2 regions of the Bombilactobacillus sp. ESL1187 genome follow, and region 1 is predicted to be linked to the other one. Evidence: a T-box and tRNA genes for the amino acid it is inferred to sense, from the RefSeq annotation. Region 1 holds a T-box; the other holds one or more tRNA genes.

The links. The T-box of region 1 lies ahead of leuS (leucine--tRNA ligase). A T-box ahead of a tRNA ligase gene usually reads a tRNA of that ligase, here a tRNA-Leu.
Region 2: it encodes a tRNA-Leu, which carries the amino acid that the T-box ahead of leuS (leucine--tRNA ligase) is inferred to sense. The anticodon was not compared.

What each region holds. Positions count from the first base shown of each region.
Region 1 is NZ_JBYLTZ010000001.1:1,360,627-1,369,917, forward strand. It holds gene AC3B5B_RS06345 (class I SAM-dependent methyltransferase) at 1-503, shown strand, start outside; gene metK (methionine adenosyltransferase) at 611-1,810, shown strand; gene AC3B5B_RS06355 (MDR family MFS transporter) at 1,818-3,326, shown strand; gene AC3B5B_RS06360 (phosphatase PAP2 family protein) at 3,256-3,882, opposite strand; gene AC3B5B_RS06365 (glucosaminidase domain-containing protein) at 4,060-5,166, shown strand; T-box leader at 5,209-5,416, shown strand; gene leuS (leucine--tRNA ligase) at 5,453-7,873, shown strand; gene AC3B5B_RS06375 (putative polysaccharide biosynthesis protein) at 7,905-9,291, shown strand, end outside.
Region 2 is NZ_JBYLTZ010000001.1:1,213,987-1,223,277, forward strand. It holds gene AC3B5B_RS05660 (peptide MFS transporter) at 1-696, shown strand, start outside; tRNA gene AC3B5B_RS05665 (tRNA-Tyr) at 863-945, shown strand; tRNA gene AC3B5B_RS05670 (tRNA-Gln) at 951-1,022, shown strand; gene AC3B5B_RS05675 (GntR family transcriptional regulator) at 1,084-1,785, shown strand; gene AC3B5B_RS05680 (O-antigen ligase family protein) at 1,805-3,232, shown strand; gene AC3B5B_RS05685 (WecB/TagA/CpsF family glycosyltransferase) at 3,402-4,115, opposite strand; gene AC3B5B_RS05690 (glycosyltransferase family 4 protein) at 4,195-5,268, shown strand; gene nadE (NAD(+) synthase) at 5,296-6,114, shown strand; gene AC3B5B_RS05700 (hypothetical protein) at 6,127-6,555, shown strand; tRNA gene AC3B5B_RS05705 (tRNA-Leu) at 6,702-6,787, shown strand; gene AC3B5B_RS05710 (cold-shock protein) at 7,195-7,395, shown strand; gene AC3B5B_RS05715 (glycoside hydrolase family 73 protein) at 7,487-8,128, shown strand; gene AC3B5B_RS05720 (xanthine phosphoribosyltransferase) at 8,194-8,769, shown strand; gene AC3B5B_RS05725 (ATP-grasp domain-containing protein) at 8,783-9,291, shown strand, end outside.

The DNA.
Region 1 (9,291 bases):
AACTGAAGGGCCGTCAGTGGGATTACATTGTTTCTGTGGGCATGTTTGAACATGTAGGTGAGGAAAACTTGCCAGGTTATTTCCAAGATGTTAGTGATTTCTTAGTTGACAATGGTAAAGCGTTGATTCACGGAATTACGATGCAAACACAACATGGTGGTTCCAATGGCTGGATTGATAAGTGGATTTTCCCAGGTGGGTACATTCCCGGCTTAACAGAAAATATCCAAAATATTATTGGTTCCGGATTGCAAATTGCTGATACTGAAATGTTACGTAGACATTATCAAAAAACCCTTGAAATTTGGGATCATAATTTCCAAGCTAAATTACCAGAAGTCATTGAGATGATGGACGAACGTTTTAGTCGCATGTGGGATTTGTATTTACAAGCTTGTGCTGCTTCCTTTGCCTCCGGACATATTGATGTTGTGCAATATCTGTTAACTAAGGGTCCTTCTGGAACTGGCTTGCCAATGACTCGTGATTATGTTTATAAATAATTAAGTATTAATGTTTTTAAATATGTGATAACATATTTTAGTTAACTAAATTCCCGATGGGGCTATTTAGCTTACCTGTAACCTAAATTCAAGGGGGAAGTATTTTTATGGAAAAAGAACGTCATTTCTTTACATCGGAATCTGTTTCAGAAGGACATCCAGATAAAATAGCTGATCAAATTAGTGATGCTATTTTGGATGCTATTTTAGCTAAGGATCCGCAAGCACGGGTTGCTTGTGAGACTACAGTGACCACTGGATTAGTTTTGGTTGCTGGCGAAATATCAACGACCGCTTACGTTGATATGCAAGCTATTGTACGTCAAACGATTCGTGAAATTGGCTATACGGATTCGGCTTACGGTTTTGATGCTGATACTTGTGCCGTGATTATTGCGGTTGATCAACAATCGCCTGATATTGCGCAAGGGGTGGATGACGCCTTAGAAAAAAGAGATTCAGACAATGATACTGATCCGCTAGATCAAATTGGTGCTGGCGATCAAGGCTTGATGTTTGGTTATGCTACCAATGAAACACCAGAGTTTATGCCTTTGCCGATTATCTTGGCTCACAAGTTGGTTTATAAGGTGACTCAGGTCCGCAAACAACATGAATTGACTTATTTACGCCCAGATTCAAAGGCGCAAGTTACTGTCGAATATGATGATAACTGGAAAGCTTTACGGGTTGATACAGTTGTTTTAAGTACGCAGCATGATCCGGATGTCAAGTTAGCTGATTTACGGCAAGATGTGATTGAAAAAGTGATTAAACAAGTTATTCCAGCTGAATTATTGGATGCTGAAACTAAATTCTTTATTAATCCAACTGGACGCTTCGTTTTAGGTGGTCCAAGTAGTGATACTGGATTAACTGGTCGTAAAATTATTGTCGATACCTATGGTGGTTTTGCTCATCATGGTGGTGGAGCTTTCTCCGGTAAAGATGCGACTAAGGTTGATCGTTCAGCTAGTTATGCGGCACGTTATGTGGCTAAAAATTTAGTTGCTGCTGGGGTCGCTGATCAAATTGAAATTCAATTAGCTTATGCGATCGGGGTAGCACGTCCAGTTTCTATTAATGTTAATACCTTTAATACAAGTGATTATAGTGATTCGCAAATTGTGCAAGCTATTCGGGAAGTCTTTGATTTAAGACCAGCCGGAATTATTGAAATGTTAGATCTAAAGCGGCCAATTTATAAGCAAACGGCTGCTTATGGCCATTTTGGGCGCACTGATGTGCAATTACCATGGGAACAATTAGACAAAGTTACAGCGATTCAGCAAGCTATTCAAAAGTAGGGATATTGTGAATTCAATAGTAAAAAAAACAAACGTTAAGTGGGTCACGGTTGCAGTCTTTGTAGCAACTTTCATGACAGCCGTCGAAGGCACGATTGTTTCGACGGCGATGCCGACAATTATTAGTGATTTACATGGCTTGAAATTAATGAATTGGGTCTTTTCAATCTATTTATTAATGAGCGCGGTCACGACGCCGATTTATGGTAAATTATCTGATCGCTATGGTCGTAAAATTTTATTAAATATTGGTTTATTAATTTTTGTCTTGGGTTCTTTTTTATGTTGTATTTCGCATTCTATGTTGCAACTAATTTTGTCACGGGTTTTACAAGGACTAGGTGCTGGGGCAATTCAGCCGTTGACGTATACCGTTTTAGCTGATATTTATCCGTTAGAAAAAAGGGCCAATATGATTGGCTTAAATGGTTCTGCCTGGGGAATTGCCTCAATTGTGGCGCCTTTGTTAGGTGGTTTTATTGTTGAACAACTATCTTGGCATTGGGTCTTTGCCATTAATATTCCCATTGGTTTAATTACAATTCTCTTGATTCAATTATTTTTGCATGAACCTAAGCGCAGTCAAGCCGTGCGTGAGCCGGTTGATTTCCCAGGTATTATCTTATTAACGTTCGTCTTAGTTTGTTTAATGCTCGGACTACAGAACTTAAATAATGCCCATGCTTGGCTAATTAGTTTAATTTTGTTAGTAGCAGCCGTATTAGGTGCTTTTGTATTTGTGAAGGTCGAACGGCAAAAAGCAGATCCAATTTTGCCGTTAAAATTATTTAAAAATCGTACTTTTGTTGTACAAAATGTGTCGATTCTATTAATTTCTGGTTTCTTGATTGGTTTTGACGCTTATTTGCCAATTTGGATGCAGAGCGTTTTAGGACTGAAGCCGTCGATGGGGGGCTTTGTGGTTACACCTAGTTCGGTAGTTTGGTTATTTGGTTCTTATATTTCCGGTAAAATGATTGCCAAATATCCACCGCATAAAATTACGTTATTTGCACTTAGCTTTCTAGTAGTTGGCTGTGGGTGTTATCTGTTGTTACCGTTAAAAACGGCCTTTGGCATTTTTCTAATTATCTCTGCGGTGGTTGGTTTTGGTTTTGGTTTGTCGATTACAACTTCCACGGTTACTTCGCAAAGTGTAGTCACAGCAGATGAAGTGGGAACAGCCACCAGTTTCAATACGTTAGCTCGTAATTTGGGGCAAACATTGATGGTTTCCGTCTTTGGAATTGTGATGAACCTAAAAATGGCACAAGGAGTACAACAACATTCAGGTTTAACTTTTAAAATGTTGGATCAAATGATTAATTCTTCGACCGCGCATTTGTTAGCGAAACAATATTTAGCACCAGCTAGACAAATTGTTTATGAAGGCTTGCACTGGATTTTTGTAGTGGGAATTATCATTTTAATTGTGGCAGTTATTCTCAATTTCTTTGACCATAGTGATTATTTGTTAAAGGATTTTCAAAAAAGCCAAGGTAAATCAGCAGAGTAATTCCACTAGCTAAACAGGTACCTGCTAAAACATCAGAAAAATAATGAACGTGTAAAATGGGACGACTGATAATAATGATGAAGGCAATTACCATTAAGAAAAATGGTAATTGCTTTTTTTTCGTAGTTTGGTAATAGATGAGAATTAAACTCCCAATTAAAGCAGTGGTAGCCATAGCATGACCGCTAGGAAAACTAAAGCCGGTTGCTTGAACGAGATGATTTAAGTCGGGACGAGGTCTGCGAATGAGCGCTTTTAAAACTTGATTTAATAATAAATTACTTATTACGTTACTAAGCAGAAAAATTCGTTGGCGTTGATTCCTTAAAATGAAGCTAATAAGGATAGTTAGGCCAAAGACGACTTTGGGCGCACCAATAGTGGTAACGTATTTGAAGAAGGTTCGATTATGTTCACTTAAAAAAGCTAAGTGTTGAAAAAACCAGAAATCACAGTGCCGTAATGCTGGTTGATGATGAAATAACATCATTGTCAAAATTAAAAAACAAGAGATAAAGAAAATGCTAAGAAAAAGTAATAGTTTTGATAATTTCATTAATAATCTCCTAAAAAATAATTAATTTTTTGGTAAATCTTACCGGAAAGGGCATTGATTAAGTTCATTGGTGACTATAATTAGCTTGAAGTAGTGGGAAGTTTAACTAATAAATGAGATTGGGACGAAGACCATAGTATATTTTTATCTCAGTCGCAAATAAAGGGGGTCTGTCTGATGAAAAAACATTTAAAAAGATCAGTTAAACTAGTTGCAATTAGTTGCTTAAGTTGTTTAACTGCATTAAATGCTTTAAAGCATAGTAGTGTGACGAGTTATGCTGATAGTTTTGATCAAGTGACAATTAACGTCAATGATGCTGATAACTTGGAAAATGTGGTCACATCGTCCGGATATGGGGATCAAACATTTTTAAATTATTTGGGTTTATCGGCGCAAAAGTTAGCCAATAATAATGATCTTTATGCTTCAGTTATGTTAGCCCAAGCACTCTTAGAAAGCGGTTGGGGGACAAGTACTTTAGCCCAGGCGCCTAATTATAACTTGTTTGGTGTTAAAGGCAGTTTTCAAGGATCAGCGGTTAATATGGCCACGCAAGAAGATGATGGCAGTGGTAATTTGTACGGTATTCAAGCTAATTTTCGCAAGTATCCCTCCTATCGTGAGTCCTTAGAAGACTACGTTCGTTTACTGCGCGATAATGGCATGTATTCTGGAGCTTGGCGTAGTAAAACTAGTTCCTATAAAGATGCTACTAGCTTTTTAACGGGGCGTTATGCCACGGATACATCATATGCCGATAAATTGAACAGTTTGATTGAAAAGTATAATCTAACGCGTTTTGATCAACCAGTTGATGCTACTAAACCAAGTGTCAATGACATTGTAGTCAATAATGTTAGTTTAGTCACAAATAATGTGAACCATAATTCTACAAGGAATACTTATCAAAATCAACAAGCCCCGGTAATTGTGAGAAATAAATTTCAAAATCCAGCAGCTGATGCTTCAGCTACTAATGAAACACAAACGCCGGCTTTACCGGTTATTGTTAATAATTCCCTGAATGAATTAATTAATACCAACAAGGAAATATTGCAAGCCCCTAGTACTAAACCAAGCAATCGGCCTAAGGATGCAAAAAATGAAACTGATTTTTCACGGACAATTCCTAGTGGAGATCATGCTGATCCAGCTGCTGTTATTAAAAAAGCACCAGTTGTGCAGGCTAAAGCAGTTTCTAATACTAAGTCAACCCCAGCTACTGATAATTCAATTCAAGTTTCGCCACAGGAAGCTGCAACTGAAAATTCGTCAGACTAGTTGCAATTAGCGTGATTTTTATTTATAATATGCGTCAGATTAGTTTTTACCAAAGGAATAGTAATTGAAAAATTGATTATCAGAGAGTGGAAGGTTAGTGTGATTTCACAGATATTTTTTAATGAACTCATCTTTGGAGTTTGATTACTGAACTAATAGTAAGTAGTCACGGGGTATCGTTAAATACTTGAGAGTTATATAGTTAATATATAAAACTTAGGTGGTACCGCGGGTAAATTTCGTCCTATTGCAATAGCAATGGGACTTTTTTTGTAGGAGGGTAATTATGGGTTATAATCACAACGTTATTGAAAAAAAATGGCAAGCCTATTGGGCCGAACATAAGACGTTTAAAACAACAGAAGATCCAAATAAGAAAAACTTTTACGCGTTAGATATGTTTCCTTATCCGTCTGGTAAAGGTTTGCATGTTGGTCATCCAGAAGGGTATACCGCGACCGATATTATTGCCCGGATGAAGCGGATGCAAGGCTACAATGTCTTACATCCCATGGGGTGGGATGCGTTTGGCTTACCCGCTGAACAATATGCGCTGAAAACTGGACATAATCCCATTGATTTTACGCAACAAAATATTGATACATTTAAGCGACAAATTAATTCGCTAGGTTTTTCTTACGATTGGGAGCGCGAAATTAATACTACTGATCCCAATTATTATAAATGGACACAGTGGATCTTTGAACAATTGTATAAACAGGGGTTAGCTTATGAAGCCAAAGTTCCTGTTAATTGGAGTCCAGATTTAGGTACAGTAGTCGCTAATGAGGAGATTGTCAACGGTAAAACTGAACGTGGTGGTTTTCCAGTTTACCGTAAGCCAATGCGACAATGGATGCTCAAAATTACGGCTTATGCGGATCGTTTATTGGATGATTTAGATTTGATCGATTGGCCCGAAAATATTAAGGAAATGCAGCGCAACTGGATTGGCCGGTCAGTCGGTGCTGAAGTTAAGTTTGAGATTGCCGATCATGATTTAACGTTTAATGTCTTTACGACACGGCCAGATACGTTATTTGGTGCTACTTATGTAGTCATGGCTCCAGAGCATGAACTAGTGGATCAAATTACTACCCCACAACAAAAAGCACAAGTTCAACAATATCAGGAAGCAACTGCTAAAAAGAGTGATCTGGATCGGACCGATTTAAATACTGAAAAAACAGGTGCTTTCACAGGCGCTTACGCTATTAATCCGATTAATGGCGATCGGTTACCAATTTGGATTTCTGATTATGTCTTGGCTAGCTACGGGACGGGTGCTATCATGGCTGTTCCAGCACATGATGACCGGGATTTCGAATTTGCTAAAATGTTTGATTTACCAATTAAAGCAGTCATTGCGGGTGGTGATGTCAGTGATCATGCTTATACAGGTGATGGTGAACATATCAATTCGGAATTTTTAAATGGTTTAAATAAACAGCAGGCAATTGATAAGGTTTTGGCGTGGTTAGAAGATCATCAGGTTGGCCAAAAGAAAGTTAATTACCGCTTGCGAGATTGGGTCTTTTCACGGCAACGTTATTGGGGTGAACCCATTCCAATTATTCATTGGGAAGATGGAACCACGAGTTTAGTTCCTGAAGATGAATTACCATTACGTTTGCCAGCAGAACATGATATTAAACCTTCAGGAACGATTGAAAGTCCGTTGGCTAACTTGACTGACTGGGTCAATGTGGTTGATAAAAATGGCCGCAAAGGTCGGCGGGAAACCAATACAATGCCACAATGGGCTGGTAGTTCTTGGTATTTCTTGCGTTATGTAGATCCACATAATGATGAAGCAATCGCTGATTATGAAAAATTAAAACAGTGGATGCCCGTTGATTTATACGTCGGTGGAGCCGAACATGCTGTGCTGCATTTACTGTATGCAAGATTTTGGCATAAGTTCTTATACGATTTAGGTGTTGTACCGACACCAGAACCGTTCCAAAAATTATTTAATCAAGGAATGATTTTGGGCAATAATCACGAAAAAATGTCGAAGTCCAAAGGCAACGTTATTAATCCTGATGATGTTGTCGATGAATATGGTGCTGATACGTTACGTCTTTACGAAATGTTTATGGGACCGTTAGATGCTTCCATTTCTTGGAGTGAAGATGGCTTAGCTGGTTCTTATCGTTTCTTAGAGCGGGTTTGGCGCTTATATATTAATGCAGATGATGACAACACTTTGCGGACTGATTTTATTACCGAGCAGCCGAATGCTGATTTGAAAAAGATTTATAGTGAAACTGTGAAACAAGTTAGTGAGCATTATGAAAAATTACAATTTAATACGGCAATTTCGCAAATGATGACTTTTGTCAACGCTGTGCAAAAGCAAGATCAGTTTCCAAAGGATTACGCTGAAGGTTTAATTAAAATGTTAGCTCCAATCGTACCGCATATTGCTGAAGAAATTTGGCAAAAATTAGGTCATGATGAATCCATCACTTATGCTCAATGGCCAACTTACAATGAAGAAGATCTAGTTAGTGCTGAAGTCGAAGTTATTTTGCAAGTTAATGGTAAGTTAAGAAATAAGATTACGGTGCCAGTTGATATTTCCAAAGCTGATTTAGAACAAAGAGCATTAGCTGATGAAAAGACACAATCATTTATTGCTGATAAAAAGATTGTAAAAACCATTGTGGTTCCGCAAAAAATTGTGAATTTTGTGGTAAAATAATAATTCATCAATTTTAGAGAGGATCAATTTGATGGATCAAGATGTCGAAGAGAATACAGTGACAACTGCGGTAACTGGTGGCAAAAATGATTTAATTAAGGGTTCAGCTTGGATGACGGCGGGAAGTATTTTTTCGCGAGTCTTGGGTGCTATTTATATCATTCCGTGGAATATGTGGTTTGGTTCCGTTTTAACGGCTACCTTGGCCAATGCCCTATTTGCTAAGGGCTATAATATCTATAGTCTGTTTTTGATAATTTCGACGGCGGGTATTCCCGGGGCAATTTCCAAACAAATTGCGCATTACAATGCTTTAAACGAGTATGCGGCGGGAAACCAGTTATTTAAACAAGGCATCAAAATCATGGCTTGGATGGGCATAATTAGTGCAGCGCTGATGTATTTTGGCGCACCGCTTTTGAGTGATTGGTTTGCTGATGGCAATGCCAATGCCATTCCAGTTTTAAGGGCCTTGGCGATTGCATTATTAATCATTCCGTTGATGAGTCTCATGCGGGGCTATTTTCAAGGCTATTCACAAATGGCACCTTCAGCGGTTTCTCAATTAATTGAGCAAGTGGCGCGCGTAATTTATATGTTAGCGGCAACGTATTTAATTATGAAGGTGCAAAAGGGCAGTTATGTTAGTGCCGTAACGCAATCGACCTTTGCAGCTTTCATTGGTGCGGTCTTTGGTTTAGGAGTGTTGGTAATTTACTTTTTAAAGCAATTACCGCAAATTCGCCGTCTATCACGACAAAGTAAATTTGAAATTGATACACGTCATCAGAATTTTTTTGGAGAAATTATTCGCCAAGCAGTTCCTTTTATTATTCTGGATTCTGGCATTATCTTATTCCAATTATTTGATCAGTCGACGTTTAATTCAATGATGTCGTCGTTTCAACATTTTAGTAAAGACACATTGAATGCCATGTATGCTCTATTTGCCTTTAATGCAAATAAATTAATTATGATTGTGGTTTCTTTATCAACAGCGATGGCTGTTACTGCGATCCCCTTATTGTCAGCAGCTTATTCGCGTCATAACCAAAAAGAAATTCAAGATCAAATTGGTAATATCTTACAATTGTTTTTCTTAGTTATGTTACCGGCAGCTTTAGGCATGTATGCAGTAGCTAAGCCTTTGTATATTTTGTTTTATCGATATGATCAGTTGGGGATTTACTTGTTACAATTTAGTTGTGTAGTAGCTATCTTGTTGGGGCTATTTACGGTTTTGTCAGCTATTTTACAAGGACTATATCAAAATAAAATGGCGATTAAATATTTTGTGATTGGTTTTATTGTTAAAATGCTTGTACAATATCCATGTATTTTAATTTTTAGTAGTTTTGGGCCCTTAATGGCGACTGCTATTGGCATGGCGGTCACGTGTTGGCTGATGTTGCGATTAT
Region 2 (9,291 bases), 150 kb from region 1:
ATTTTTGGCATTATTTTACCAATTGCATACTTTATTATTATTTTAAGTAGTAAAAAGGTGACTAAGATTGAAAAATCGCGCGTTTATGCTTATATTGGCTTATTTATCGCTGCGGTAATCTTCTGGGCCATTGAAGAGCAAGGTTCTTCTATTTTGGGCTTATTTGTTGCTAATAATACGCAATTGCATTTGGGGAGCTTTGAATTGAATCCAAGCTGGTTCCAAATGTTAAATCCATTCTTTATTATTATTTATACACCATTATTTGCTTCTCTTTGGACTAAGCTAGGTAAAAAGCAGCCTTCGTCACCGACTAAGTTCTGGTTAGGCTTAGTCTTTACCGGTATTTCCTATTTAGTTTTGGTTTTACCGTTAATGGGCGGTTCACACGGCAAAGTTAACCCATTATGGTTAGTTTTGAGCTGGGGCATTGTAGAAATTGGTGAAATGTTAATCTCACCAATTGGTCTTTCAGTTACGACTAAATTGGCGCCCAAAGCTTTCTCATCCGAAATGATGAGTATGTGGTTCTTGGCAGATGCTGCGGGACAAGCTATTAATTCCCAATTAGTTAGATTTTATCCACACCACGAAATGGCTTACTTTGGTGTAACGGGGTTAGTAGCAATTGCCTTTGCTATTCTCTTGATTTTCTTTACACCAAAAATCAAAAAATTAATGTCCGGAATCAATTAATAAAAGTTCACCTTTTGGTGAACTTTTTTCGTTTTTTGAAAGAATTATTGGTATAATATTCGTGGAATGTTTCGGAAGTTATCAATAGAAAAATAAAAAATTTGTTATAACCTCTTGCAAAATGGAACAAAATTGGTTATTATATTTAATGTCCTATTGATATGTTGGAAGGGTAGCGAAGTCTGGCTAAACGCGGCGGACTGTAAATCCGCTCCTTCGGGTTCGGTGGTTCGAATCCACTCCCTTCCATTGATTGGGTTATAGCCAAGTGGTAAGGCAATGGACTTTGACTCCATTATGCGCTGGTTCGAATCCAGCTAACCCAATAATTGACTGAAACGTTGGTTTCAGTCTTTTTTTATTTTTAATTTGAGGGGGGTAATCTCCGTGTCCGAAGTACCAATTTATGTTCAAATTCATAACCAAATGAAATCCGAGATTGCCCAAGGAAAGTGGCAAGTAGGCCAAAGAATTCCGTCAGAGCGCTGGTTAGCACAACATTTTGCTGTGAGTCGCATGACCGCACGGCAAGCTATTCAGACCTTGGTTGATGAAGGAATCTTGTCACGTAAGGTTGGTTCTGGGACTTATGTTGCTAGCCAAAAAGTTCAAGAAAAAATGTCCGGAACGACTAGTTTTACAGATATTATGAAATCACAGGGCAAAAAGCCGGCTAGTCGCGTCGTCTCCTATCATCTTGCCGAACCGACGCTCAGTGAGAAAGAGCATTTACAATTAGCCGATAAAATTGATGTTTTACGAATGGAACGCATTCGCTTAGCCGATGGCGTGCCCATTTGTTTTGAAATCACTACTGTACCGTGGAATCTCGTTCGGGATTTAAGTCAACAGCAAATTACACAATCGCTGTATCACGCTTTAGAGCAAAAGGGCTTAAAGCTTGGACATGCTCAACAGAATGTGTCAGCAATGTTAGCCTCAGAAAAAGTAGCTGAGCTTTTAAAGGTCAAGCGGGGTGCTCCTGTGCTAAGATTACGGCAGGTTACCTTCTTAGATGATGAGCAACCGTTTGAATATGTTCGTTCACAGTATGTGGGTGAGCGCTTTGAGTTTTATTTAGAAAGATAAAAGATAATGGAGAATTATTGTGAAATCTAGTTCAATTCAACGTTTTAGTTGGTATTTAATGATTTATTTTTTAATACAACCAATTTTGGATGTGATTACCGGTTGGCAAATGAAAGTATTGCCTAACTTTAGTTTGACACTGGGCGTAGCGATTCGTGCAATTATGCTAGTTTTAATTGTTGGCTTTATTTTAAAAGTTGCGCACCAGCGTGATGATTGGCTGGATCGTTATGTGCCGTGGTTCTTAGGACTATTATTAGTATTAGTTGTGATTAATTTGGTGGTTAATTATTTCAATAAGCCCGCTTTTTCGTGGTTTACAGAAATTTCGGCGTGTTTTAAAAGTCTGCATTACTTAATTATTATTTTGGGCATGTACTACGCGTTTAAGAATTTATCAGCACAGCAATTAAAGCGTTCGGTGCCGGTTTTTGTTTATTGGGCACAAATGATGATTAACGTGGTCATGATTGTAGCAGTTATGACCAAGACGGCTTTTCATACCTATCCCCAGGGAAAACTAGGAACGAGTGGTTGGTTTAATGCTGGCAATGAGTTAAGTGCAATTTTGGCAATTGCCTTTCCGATTGTTTTGCTATATGCGCTAGAAAAATCTCAGCAGCAGCATAATTATTGGTACTTTGGCGGCGTGATTCTATCCGTCAATTCTATTACAATGCTCGGAACGAAAAGCTGTTTCTATGGGATGATTTTAGCGCTCATTTCGGCCTTCTGTTTGCAGTTAATACGAATCTTTGTGACGCATGAAAAAAAAGCTGCCAATATCATTAATACGGTTCTAATTGCCGTTTTATTGGGGGGAGTTTTAGCAATTTATCCGCATTCACCAGTTCATGATAATAGTGTGATTCAAAATCGAATTATTCGCGAAAATCAACAAAATAAAAAGAAAATGTTGTCTGATAAAAAGCACAGAAAGCATATGGATCATTACGAGCGTTTCTTATTGCAAAATAAGGAATTAAGTAATCCGCTACTAGCGAAGTTATTAAGCGGCCGGACCAATTATTATCGCCTAAATAGTTATGAATATAAAAAATCTGCCTTGGCCCAAAAATTATTTGGGATGGGCTACGGGGGTAATTATCGTAAGCATCCGCGAACTGTGGAGATGGATTGGTTAGACTTCTTCTTCCAATTTGGAATTATTGGTTTTGTGATTACCATTTTGCCGTTAGTCGGCATTATCTTCTATTTATTGTTTGAATTCTGCCGTTACTTTTTCCAACCAAAAATTCAAACCAATTTATTATATTTTGTGGCCTTTGGCTTGGGAATTTTTATGTCAATCTTTTCAGGGCATGTTCTCAATGCGCCCGGAGTTAGCATGTATTTTGGTTGGGTCACAGCATACTTGTTGTTTGTCTTACAAAAACCCAAACCACAACATCTAGCTTCTCGAAAAACTAAAGTTATGTTTCCTTAAAGCTAAAACTTTTTCTAAGTAATCAAAAATTCCGTTCTTAAAAATTAATTTAGGAACGGAATTTTTTTGCGTCGTTGGCGTAATTTGAAAGGTAATGATGCTGTTACAAAAATTAAAAAGATATTATTAGGACACTATTAAGTGCGGAACTACTCAGAGATTTTCAGGGCTAATGTTGTTGCTTAACTAATTTTAAAAAGCGCGGTAAAGCTAAGAAACGTTTAAAACGACTAGGATGGCTTAATAAGCGATAGAGCCATTCTAAGTGCCAGTTTTGAATTAATTGCGGGGCGCGTTTGACCGTTCCAGATAAGACGTCAAAACTGCCTCCCACGCCAATCCAAATTGCAGGCGTCAGTTGGCGGTGGCGATAAATAAATTCTTCCTGTTTGGGAAACCCTAAAGCGACAGCCACGATATCAGGCTTAGTTTGTTTTATTTCTTGGACAATGGGTTGTTCATCTTGAAAATACCCGTCATGTGATCCGACAAGTTTTAGTTGGGGATATTTTTGGTGAATATTTTGGACGGTTTTAGTAATAATTTCGGGTTTAGCACCTAATAAATATACTTTTAGGCTACACTTATTGGCAATTTCTAGTAAACTAGTAAGTGTATCAAAGCCAGTAATTCGTTCGGAGAGTGGTTGATGCATCATTTGTCCTGCTTTAATAATCCCGATACCATCAGGAGTGATGTAGTCGGCTGTTTGAATTAATTTGCGATATTCTGGATGATCGTAAGCATAAACTGCAATCTCAGGGTTAGCAGTAACAATAAAGGTATTTTGATGATTAGTGATACGTTGCTGGAGTAACTTTATAAAATTTTGATTAGTAGTACTAATAAAAGGCAAATCTAAGATTTTAATTTGTTTTGGCAATTTTTCTAAACTCCTTTTTTAATACCTTTAGTTTACGATAACTAGATTTGTTTAACAATTTATTGTGAGGATTTAATTTATGAAAACTTTACACGTGAACGCCGGGAATGAAAATGGCGGCGGACGAACGATTATTATTAATATTTTACGGGGCTTGAATCAACGAGATATTGATTCGCAGCTCTTAGTTTTTGAACGGGGGCCAGTTTCTGATCTAGCAAATGAATGGCAAATTCCCACCACTATTATGAACCAAGATGGGCAATTGGATTTGCGGGTGCTCGGGCGTCTCAAGAAGTTCATTAATGATAATCAAATTGATATTGTGAATACGCATGGCCCCCGGGCTAATTTTTTAATGAGTTTGATCTATAAACATGTGCATGCGAAGTGGATCATTACGGTTCATAGTGATCCTTATGTGGATTTTGCTGACAATTTCAAGGGGAAGTTAATGACTTCTTTAAATTTACGGGCCTTGAAAAAAGCTGAGCTATTGATGCCAGTAACTGCTAAATTTAAGCCAATTTTAGAACAAGTGGGGATTGCCGCAGACAAAATCAAGCCGGTCTTTAATACAATGTATTTTCGCGAAAAAGCGCCCCAAACGACGCGACAAGATCCGTTTACGCTATTGAATGTTGCTCGTTTAGTGCCTGTAAAAAATCAACAATTACTCTTAAAAGTTTTAGCAGAGCTAGATTTCGACTGGCGCTTAAAGCTAGTGGGCGATGGAACTTCGCGGCCCCAATTGGAACACTTAGTACAAGAACTAGATTTGGAACAAAAAGTCGAGTTTATCGGCTTTCAAGACAAGACAGAGCGGTATTACCAAAACGCGGACTTATTTGTCCTACCATCATTATCAGAAGGCTTTCCGCTAGTTTTACTAGAAGCAGCTAATAATGGTTTACCTGTGGTTGCTAGTGATGCTGGTTCGGATGCGCAAGCTGTTCAACCGGGTCTGGGGTGGATTACCCCTATTAATGATTTTGAAAGCCTGAAACAGGCGTTAATTCAAGCTCATGACTTGTGGCAAAAAGATGAATTACGCGCTTTGGGCCAGAAATATTATGAATATTGTGCTGCCAATTTTTCTAACGAACGTTTGGCTCAAACAATCAGTGAAATTTATCAAACTGTGTTAAAGTAATTGTATTTGAGAAATGAGGTTTTAAGATTGCGTCCATTACAAAAAGAAATTATTGCTTTTGAAAAAGTTGCGCCCCAGATTGATCCTGAACAAGAAGTGCGGCGGAGTGTGGACTTTTTAAAGCATTTTTTACAAAAAAATCAATTAAAAACATTAGTGTTAGGAATTTCTGGTGGTCAAGATTCGACTTTAACAGGTCGCTTAGCCCAGTTAGCTGTTAGTGAATTACGAGCAGAACAACCCCAATCTAGTTACCAATTTATTGCCGTTCGTTTGCCTTATGGGCAACAAGCTGATGAATCAGATGCTTTACAGGCTTTAGACTTTATTCAACCGGACAAGACTTATCGGGTGGATATTAAGCCAGCGGTAGATGCAGTCGTGGCTAGTATCACACCTAATGGCTTAGCCATTAGTGATTTCAATAAGGGCAATATTAAAGCGCGCCAGCGGATGATTGTACAATATGCGATTGCTGGTGAAACTAAGGGCGTTGTAGTGGGAACCGATCACGCCGCGGAAAATATTACGGGTTTTTATACTAAATACGGTGATGGTGCCGCCGATGTTACGCCTTTATTTAGGTTAAATAAGCGCCAAGGCCGTCAATTATTGCAATACTTGCAAGCCCCGGCCAATTTATATACTAAAACCCCGACGGCTGATTTAGAGGATGGTCGGCCAGGCTTAGCTGATGAAGTTGCTTTGGGGGTAACGTATCAAGAGATTGATGATTATTTGGAAGGCAAAGAAGTCACAGCAGCAGCGGCCCAAAAGATTGAAAATTGGTATTTGAAGACTGCTCATAAGCGGCAGTTGCCGTATACAGTTTTTGATCAATTTTAAGGAGGCAAAGACATGGTTAATAAAGCACAACAGCGGGCAATCAAGTATGCACAAACATTAAATGATGTTTTACAACGGACGCAGGAAATTCAAGAAGAGTTGAATCCTAAGTTTCAAGAAATTAAAACGGCTTTGCAAAAAAACGAATTAGAGCAAATGCAATCTGCTCATTACTTGGCAATTCAGGGTGATTTTCAGCATGGGACTGATGAATATGCCCAATTAACCCAACAATTAGCCGATTTAAGAGCTCCAGCACGTTTTATGGGCATTCATATGAATTTAGTTCAAGCCTATCAAGCTTATGTTCAAGCTTGCCAGCAAATGATTGATAGTATGAAAGATAATCGTACGGTGGACTTGGATCAATTTCAGCAGTCTGAACAAGATCAAGACCAAGCAACGGCTGAGATTGCTAAGTGTTTACAGCGCTTAGGTTAAGATTTTTTGTTCCAGCTCCCAATTGGAGTTAGATGCCAGTTGCCTCATAAAAATAAAAGATTTGTGTTAATTGATGATAATTTATTTTTGCCGCAGTTGCTTGCAAAATTTGCCCATTCATATTATGATGAATGAGTATTGTTTTTGCGGGCATGGCGGAATTGGCAGACGCGCAAGACTAAGGATCTTGTGGAGAATTATCTCCGTGGAAGTTCGAGTCTTCTTACCCGCATCTTAATTAAAGTAGCTACGGCTACTTTTTTTGTTGTCATATATGAAAATGATTGAACAAAAATCGCTTAATACTCAATTTTTGGCGAATATTTAAACAAGTGGCACTACGACAATTTGGATAAGAATATTATTCACTTTACTAGATTTTTTAATTTTTTGATTGCTGGTTTCTTAATGTGAAGAAGTGGTTCTTGTTAGGCTCTAGGAGCGCAAAGCGCTGTTTAAAGTATGCTTTCCATATTAAAATAAATTTAATAAATTTAGCAAAACTTGATTGATTATCTTTTGTTAGCATGTTAATATAAAGACGTGTTTTTGAATGGTTATGGTTCGATGGTTCATGTGTAACTAACTTCCATATCGGCCACAAAGAAATGCAAAAAGTGTTTTGAGGAGGATGTTCACATGGAACATGGAACAGTAAAATGGTTTAACGCTGAAAAAGGTTATGGTTTTATTACTCGCGAAGATGGTAGTGATGTATTCGTACATTTCTCCGCTATCAACGGTGAAGGCTATAAGACTCTTGAAGAAGGTCAATCAGTTACTTTCGATATCGAAGAAAGTGATCGTGGACCACAAGCAGTTAACGTTAACAAAGACTAAGCTTAAACTCTTAGTGCTGACCAGCCCACGGGCTGGTTTTTTTTTACATAAATCTTGGGTGCATGTTATCATAATTATGAGAAAGATATCGGTGAAAAATTTGGCAAAAAGGCGTAGCCGGGCAACTCAGCAAAATAATTTTGCGAATGGCTTGGTGGCAATTTTAATCTTAGGTTGTGGATTTGTTTTAGCGGTCATAATGATTAATCATTGGCGACAAGAAGTTGTGAACTCGCAGCCGAATATTCAAGTACAGAATCAATTTCGGCAAAAACAGCAATTTATTAAAAAGTTAGCACCAGCGGCTGTGAAATACGGGCAACAGTATCATGTATTACCAAGTGTGACGTTGGCCCAAGCTGTTTTGGAAAGTAATTGGGGGCAAAGTAGTTTGGCTAGTGATTATCATAATTTGTTTGGCGTGAAAGATGACAATCCCCAAGAGTCGCAAGAACTGCAAACTCAAGAGTACCAAAATGGACAGTGGGTCACAGTGACCGCCCGTTTTAAGGTTTATACTAATTTTGAAGCATCCATTGCCGATCATGATGCATTGTTGGCAAACGGTACTACTTGGAATAAGCAGCAATACCAGCAAGTACTAGCGGCTGACAACTATGTCGAGGCGGCACAAAGTTTGCAAAAAGATGGTTATGCTACAGATCCAGATTATGCTAAAAAACTAATCAAAATTATTCAAACTTATAATTTAGATGAATATGATACCAAATAAATTAAAGTATTTCACTAATGCAGTGATAATGGTAATCTTAAAGTAAAGCTTAGGGAGGCACCACAATGCGTGAACTAGAAGAACGAATCAAGCAGGATGGTCGAGTTTTAGGACGAGATGTGCTCAAAGTTGACAGTTTCTTAAATCATCAAATTGATCCGCTGTTAATGCAAAAAATGGGTCAGGCTTTTTATCAGCATTTTCAAAAATTGCCGATTACCAAAATTTTAACTGTTGAATCTTCGGGAATTGCGCCCGCCGTTTTAACGGGCGTTGCTTTTCAAAAGCCAGTGGTTTTTGCTCGGAAGCATCGTTCTATTACAATGAGTTCGGATTTATATGTTGCGGATGTTTACTCCTTTACTAAAAAAGAAACTAATCAAATTAGTATTGCTAAAAAGTTTTTGACTGCTCAAGATCACGTTTTAATTGTGGATGATTTTTTGGCTAATGGACAAGCAGTTTCCGGCTTGACCACGATTATTCAACAAGCAGGGGCGACGTTAGAAGGAATTGGGATTGTCATTGAAAAGACTTTCCAAAAAGGGCGGCAGCTGATTGATGAACAGCAGATTCCGATTCTGTCCTTAGCTAGAATCAGTGGTTTTGAGAACGGAAAGGTAATTTTTGCAGAAGAATGAGGCAGAATTAAGCATGGAATTTATGGAACCGAACAGTAAATTAGGAATTATTCATGGTGGTAGTAGTGATCAGCAATTGGCCATTCAAGCGCAAAATATGGGCTTTCAGGTGACAGTTTTGACTGACCAGCCGAAGCAATGGACTAATGTTGTTAGTAAATTAATCGTGGGTGATTACCACAACTTAGAATTGTTAGAACGCTTGTTTCAAGCTGTGGATTTAGTTTTATATAATGATAGTCAGATCGAATTACCTGATCCGCAACAATTAGCCCAGCCGGAAAAATTAGTTCAAGGTACTGAAATTCTTGATTTGATGCAAGATCGTTATTTAGAACGGTGCTTTTTGAACGAACATAATTTGAATATTACTCCGTATGTCACGGTTGTGAATAAAGCTGACTTACAAATGGCTGTTTCAGAAATTGGGTTTCCATGTCTTTTAAAACCGATTCAACGCGCGGTGGATCCTGACTTTCAAGAAACATTTTATAATCAAGCACAAATTGACAATTATCAATT